Regions from separate parts of the Rhizobium sp. TH2 genome, predicted to be linked through region 1. Evidence: predicted binding sites of a transcription regulator. Region 1 holds the regulator's gene; each other region holds the start of a gene.
The links. The regulator PhoB, encoded in region 1, activates phosphate uptake and scavenging genes when phosphate is short. The targets are predictions, from matches to a motif close to TGTCATNNANCTGTCAT.

Region 1 (2,269 bases):
CAAGGTCGAGGAACTGATCCACGAACTGCGCGAGAACTTCACCATCGTCATCGTCACCCACTCCATGCAGCAGGCCGCGCGTGTTTCCCAGCGCACCGCCATGTTCCACCTGGGCTACCTCGTGGAAGAGAACGACACAGACAAGATGTTCACCAATCCGGACGACCAGCGCACCCAGGATTACATCATGGGCCGGTTCGGCTGATACGCATTTCGCCGGCTGTCCGGCAGGAGGATTTCCGATGACCACAACATCGTCCCACATCTATTCCGTATTCGACGACGAACTGAAGACGCTCGCCCGCCGCATCGCCGAAATGGGCGGCATGGTCGAGCAGATGGTTTCCGATGCGATCCATGCGCTCGTAACCGCCGATTCCGCGCTCGCCCAGCGGGTGATCTCGGAAGACACGATCGTCGACGCGACGGAACGTGAAATCGGCGACAAGGCGATCCTGATGATCGCCAAGCGCCAGCCCGTTGCATCCGATCTTCGCGAGATCATCGGATCGATCCGCATCGCATCCGACCTGGAGCGCGTCGGCGACCTCGGCAAGTCCACCGCCAAGCGTGTCATCGCTGTGCAGACATCGGGCATTCCGCGCCCGCTCGCCCGTGGTATCGAGCACCTCTCGGAGCTTGCTCTGTCGCAGCTCAAGGACGTACTCGACGTCTATTCGACGCGTTCGCCTGAAAAGGCCGAGCAGATCCGTGCCCGCGACGAAGAGATCGATGCGATGTACACGTCGTTGTTCCGCGAGCTTCTGACCTATATGATGGAAGATCCGCGCAACATCACGCCCTGCACGCATCTCCTGTTCTGCGCCAAGAACATCGAACGCATCGGTGACCACGCGACGAATATCGCCGAGACGATCTATTACATGTCGACCGGCGAGCAGCCGGCCGGCGAGCGGCCCAAGGATGACAACACGGCATCCGTCGTCCAGCCAGCCCTTTGAACCCCGGGTGCCCGGAGGGCGCCCTCGGAAACCGGTGATCTAACACCGGGAACGGAGTCTCATGCAGCCGAGAATCATGGTCGTCGAAGACGAGGAGGCACTGGGCACACTGCTCAGCTACAATCTGGAAGCTGAAGGCTACGAGGTGGAGGTCATCCCGCGTGGTGACGAAGCCGACATACGCCTGCAGGAGCGTGTGCCTGATCTCCTTGTGCTCGACTGGATGCTGCCGGGCGTCTCCGGCATCGAACTCTGCCGCCGCCTCAGGATGCGTCCGCAGACCGAGCGCCTGCCCGTGATCATGCTGACCGCGCGCGGCGAAGAGAGCGAGCGCGTTCGCGGCCTCTCCACCGGAGCGGACGACTATGTCGTCAAGCCTTTCTCGACGCCTGAACTGATGGCCCGCGTAAAAGCCATGCTGCGCCGGGTGCGGCCGAGCGCGATCTCGTCGCTGCTGAAATGCGGCGATGTCGAGCTCGATCGCGAGACCTACCGCGTCCATCGTCGCTCGCGCGAGATCCGGCTCGGGCCGACCGAGTTCAAGCTGCTCGAATTCTTCATGTCGTCGCCGGGCCGCGTCTTCTCCCGCTCGCAGCTTCTCGATGGTGTCTGGGGCCACGACATCTATGTCGACGAACGCACCGTGGACGTCCATGTCGGCCGCCTGCGCAAGGCGCTCAATCTCTCCAACATGCCCGACGTGATCCGCACCGTGCGCGGCGCGGGTTATGCAATGGAAGTCTGACCTCTGGGACCTAGATCGTTTCATTGTTAAATGGAAGCATTCTGCCGGAGCAGGTTTTCGTCAGGGCAGAGGCGATTGGCGAAGGGCATACCCCAACGTACGTCCGAGCCGATCGCCTCTGATCCTGGCGGAAAGATGCCCGGCCCCTTCGGGGTTGGCCGATACGGGCCGCCTATTCGTTCGGTCGCCTTGGCCGTAGAACTGGGCTACGACCCGCGCCGACCGAACGAATATCCGACTCCGTCTCGGCCAACAGAATGATTTCATTTAACAATGAAGCGATCTAAGAGCCCGGCAGCACTCTGATGCCATAGAGGCGGATGGTGCTGCCTTCGCCGGTGAGATCGCTGTTGATCACGATATGGCCTGCCTCGCTCGGCCCGAGCTTTCCTTCGAATTTCACCTGGATCAGTTCGTCGGCACGTTCGTTGGTCACGGTATAGCGGTGCCGGCCGCAATCACCCAGCGTCTTGAATTCGCACTGGATATAGATCTGGGCGGGCTTCTCGGTATTCGATTTCACCGTGATCGCCAGCGTCGAGGTCTTGCCGGCAAGCTCCTG
Region 2 (2,269 bases), 1.4 Mb from region 1:
CTTGGCGAATTCGCGGGCCATGCCGACGACCTGGTCGAACTCGATGGTATCATAGAAGGCACGATCCCAATCCATCGGGTGGGACATCTTGTCGATCGAAGAACCCTCGATCATCAGGAAGAAGCCTTCCGGATTCTTGGAGAGTTCGTCGAGCGCGACCTTGGTCATGTCCTTGAGGCCCGGCTGGTTCGGGAACTTTTCGACGGTGCCCTTCTTGAGGAATTCACGGTCGAGCGTCACGTCCATGTTGCCGGTGTGGAAGAGGCCGAGAATCTTGCTGGTATTGGTCTTGGCAGCGGCTTCAAGCTCGGTCTTGTCGGTCGCCAGCGCATAGCCGGCATCCTTGAAGAGAGCGATATAATCCTTGTCGTCCTTGCGCTTGGAACCGGGGACGTCCTTGCCGAGGAAGTAGGCGGAACCACCGCCCAAGATCACGTCCGGCTTGACGTCGTAGAACATGCCGACGATGTCAGCCTTGTCGCCGCGCTTGCGGGTATGGGAGACGACGGCGGCCGGGGTCGCGTCTTCGATTTCAGAGGTGGCGACGACGCCGATCGACTTCTTGGTCGTGCGGCGGAGCGCTTCGGCGATATTTTCGACGCGCGGATCGTCCAGGGTGGCCGGGGTGCGGTCGGCATAGACGCCGAGCGCGTTGATCGCGGTCTTGTGACCGGTCATGTAGGCCGACATGGTGTTGGCGGAGTCGGTGGCGATCGAGTCGGTGGCGGAGGTGCCGATGAAAGCCATGTGGTCGAGATCGTCCATATTGAGGCGGCCATTGGCCTTGCCTTCGGTCATGCCCTTGGACATGATGCGGGCGCCGGTGCGGTGCGCGACCGAGAGACCATCGGCGAGCAGGAAGATCACGTTCTTGGCCTTCGGCGTGGCCGAGGTGCCGTATACATCCCAAGTCACGATCTTGGTCTGGGCACCAGCAGTCACTTCGACCTTGTAGGCGCCAGCCGTGGCGATCTTGGCGCCGCGCAGGATGACGGCGGAACCGAGGCTCTTGTCTTCCTTGCCCTTTTCGTCGGCGATGAACTCATAGTCTGCGCCGAAAGCGGTCTTCGCATCCTGGCCATTGATGGTGATCTTCACATCTTCCGGCTTGACGGTGCCTTCGAGCTCGACCTTGAAGTCGAACGGCGAGCCGACGAGGATCGTCGCGCGATCCAGCGGATAGACGGTGGTGGCGTGAGCAGCGCCAGCCAGCATGGTGGCGGCGGCAAGGGCGGCTAAAAATGTGCGCATGGGAATCCTCGCGGGTTCGGAAGTTCACTTTACGGGCCGTGATTAGCGATCCGCCATGACACATGGATGACACGCGGATGACAAGAAATGAATGAGCCCGGCAGTGATGTCGGGCTCATTCATGATGACCTACGCGCCGGCCAGGCGATCATTCCTCCTCCTGGAACACCTCTTCGCGCTTGGACCTGATGCTCGGCAGGAACACGATGATCAGGATCAACGCTGCGAGCAGCAGCAGGCCGGCGCTGATCGGGCGCGTCACGAAGGTCGCGGCGTTTCCATGCGAAAGAATCATCGCCCGGCGGAGGTTTTCCTCGAGCAGCGGCCCCAGCACGAAGCCGAGCAGCAGCGGCGCCGGCTCGCAGCGGAGTTTCACCAGCACATAGCCGATGAAGCCGAAGAAGGCGACCGAGTAGAGATCGAAGACGTTGGATTTGACGCTGTAGACCCCGATCGAGCAGAAGGCCATGATGATCGGGAAAAGCACGAAGTAGGGCACTTTGAGCAACCTCACCCAAAGCCCGATCAGGGGCAGGTTGAGGATGACGAGCATCAGGTTGCCGATCCACATCGAGGCGATGATGCCCCAGAAGAGTGACGGCTGTTCAACCGCAACATTGGGGCCGGGCACGATGCCCTTGATGATCATCGCGCCGATCATCAGCGCCATGACGGGGTTGGCCGGGATGCCGAGTGTAAGCAGCGGGATGAACGAGGTCTGCGCGCCGGCATTGTTGGCCGATTCAGGTCCGGCGACGCCTTCGATGGCGCCGTGGCCGAATTCGTTCGGGTTTTTCGACAGCTTCTTCTCGACAGTATAGGAGGCGAAGGCCGCGAGGATCGCACCGCCCCCAGGCAGGATGCCGAGGATCGAGCCGATGCCGGTGCCGCGCAGGATGGGCCATGCCATCCGCCGGAAATCCTCCCGCGTCGGCATCAGGCCTTCGACCTTGCTGAGCAGCACCGAGCGGCCCTTCTCGTTTTCGAGATTGCGCAGGATTTCGGCGACACCGAAGAC
Region 3 (2,269 bases), 1.9 Mb from region 1:
GCCTCCGGGGCCTGCTCGACGACGCGTTCAGCCGTGTCATGGAGCGGGTCGAGAAGGACGACATCTCGCACCGGACAGCGGCGATGGCGATCGGCGTCGACAAGGTCGCAAAGGCCAAGGCGACGCGCGGCCTGTTCCCCTGATCATGCCAAGGGCGGCCTGGATATGTTTCAGGCCGCCTGGATTTCCGCTTCGCGGGCCTGCGGTATCATGATCGGAACCATCGGTCCGGCAAGTGTTTTGGGTAGTTCGACATTCTGCCAGCGGATCAGTTCCATGCGGCCGTCGAAATGCTCGACCACCGCAGTGCAGCTTTCCACCCAGTCACCGGTATTGATATAGGTGATGCCGTCGATATCCTCTATGACGGCATGATGGATATGGCCGCAAATGACGCCATCGACATCGTTGCGTCGCGCCTCGTCGGCGACGACACGCTGGAACTCGCCGATGAAATTCACCGCGCGCTTGACCTGCAGCTTGGCCCAGGCCGAGAACGACCAGTAAGGCAGGCCGAGCAGCCGGCGCGCCCGGGCAATCCAGATATTGAGCGCAATTGCCGTGTCGTAAGCCCAGTCGCCGAGATGGGCGATGAAACGGGCATTGCGGACCACGACGTCGAACTCGTCGCCATGCAGCACGAGGTAGCGCTTGCCGTCGGCGGCGACGTGGATCATGTTGCGGGCGACTTCGATGCCTCCGAAATGGATGCCGGGAAACTCGCGCATGAAGTCATCGTGGTTGCCGGGCACGTAGACGATCCGCGCGCCCTTGCGCCCCTTGCGCAGCAGCTTCTGGACCACGTCGTTGCAGTTCTGCGGCCAGTACCAGGAGCGCTTCAGCCGCCAGCCATCGACGATGTCGCCGACCAGGAAGATTGTCTCCGCTTCATGGACCCGGAGAAAATCCAAGAGGAAATCCGCCTTCGAGGCCTTGGAGCCCAGATGGATGTCGGAGATGAACAAGGTCCGGACCTTTAGGGCGTCGCGATTGTCAAGTTCGTCAAGCATGGCGATCCTCGTTTTGTCATCAACGGGAAAGCAGAGTCACGTATCACCTTTATGACAAAGGGTGCGTGAGGGCCGATTAACTCTGAAAGTTAAAGGCGTTTTCAGCTTTTTGCATCATAGGTTACATTAGATCCGTACCGATCACCCCGATTGCCCCATGCTCAAGACAATGATGACCGCCGCACTGCCGTTTGCGCTCGCTCTGGCTTTGGCCGGAGGTGCTGCCGCATCGCCCGTCTGCGACAGGCTGAACAGCGAACTGACCGTGCTGTCAGAGACATACAGCGCACCCGCCAAGGTGCGGAAATATGCCCGCGCCATCGCCGAGCAGAAGATGAGCATCCGTGACCTGCGCTCGCAATTGCGCGACACCGGCTGCTCCCAGGGCAGCCTATTCGTCATGGGCGGCGACAATCCCGATGAGTGCCAGGAGCTCGAAGACAAGATGGCGCGGATGGAAACCAATCTCGCCATTCTCCATGAAAAGCGCATCAGCCTGATGACCGGCGAGACCGAGGACGCCCGCCGTCAGGAAGTGCTGGCGGCGATCGACGAAAACAGCTGCGGCGACGAGACATTTCTTGCCAGCACTTCGCCTGGCGTGTCGCCGGAGGATTCCTTCGTGAGCGAGACGCCTGACGGCGTCGAAACGATCCGCGTGCCTTCCGAAGCCAATTATGACAACCAGCAATTTGTCGATCTTGGCGGCAGTGCGATCAATGGTTCGTACCGGACGATGTGCGTGCGCACCTGCGACGGTGCTTATTTCCCGGTCTCATCCCAGGCCTCACCGATGAGCTTCCAGCGCGACGCACAGGTCTGTTCGATGATGTGCCCCGGCACCGAGACCGAACTCTTCTATCACTCGATCCGCCAGGAGAGCGACGCGATGCGCTCGGCATTCACCGGCCGGCCATATGACGAACTCGACAACGCCTATCGTTACCGTACGCAGACGAGCACCAAGAACAAGGCTTGCGGCTGCGATTTCTCGCTCTACTACAAGGAGATGATGAAGCGCGAAGCCTTCATCAACAATCCGGAAAAGGTGCCCGAGAAAAAACAGAGCTCGATCGTGTGGATCAAGCCGGAGCTGCGCGGCCAGCTTAAGTCAGATGTCACTGTCACGCCGCCAGTCAAGGAAGCGAAGCTGCGCGACTACAAGCCTGATGGCCACATCCGCCAGATCGGTCCGAAATTCCTGCCTGACAACGAAACGCTCGACCTTCGCAATCCCGAAATGACGCTTCAGAACTGAT

Region 2: a site for PhoB is predicted at 1,307-1,323, ahead of IHQ71_RS22720 (alkaline phosphatase). Genes of this name have one in related genera too.
Region 3: a site for PhoB is predicted at 1,051-1,067, ahead of IHQ71_RS10110 (UDP-2,3-diacylglucosamine diphosphatase). Genes of this name have one in related genera too.

What each region holds. Positions count from the first base shown of each region.
Region 1 covers NZ_CP062231.1:111,599-113,867, forward strand. Annotated here, with positions in the region: gene pstB (phosphate ABC transporter ATP-binding protein PstB) at 1-205, shown strand, start outside; gene phoU (phosphate signaling complex protein PhoU) at 243-962, shown strand; gene phoB (phosphate regulon transcriptional regulator PhoB) at 1,024-1,707, shown strand; gene IHQ71_RS00650 (hypothetical protein) at 1,991-2,269, opposite strand, start outside.
Region 2 covers NZ_CP062231.1:4,639,857-4,642,125, reverse strand. Annotated here, with positions in the region: gene IHQ71_RS22720 (alkaline phosphatase) at 1-1,251, opposite strand, end outside; gene IHQ71_RS22715 (tripartite tricarboxylate transporter permease) at 1,400-2,269, opposite strand, start outside.
Region 3 covers NZ_CP062231.1:2,014,204-2,016,472, reverse strand. Annotated here, with positions in the region: gene IHQ71_RS10115 (Glu/Leu/Phe/Val dehydrogenase) at 1-143, shown strand, start outside; gene IHQ71_RS10110 (UDP-2,3-diacylglucosamine diphosphatase) at 171-1,010, opposite strand; gene IHQ71_RS10105 (DUF2865 domain-containing protein) at 1,168-2,268, shown strand.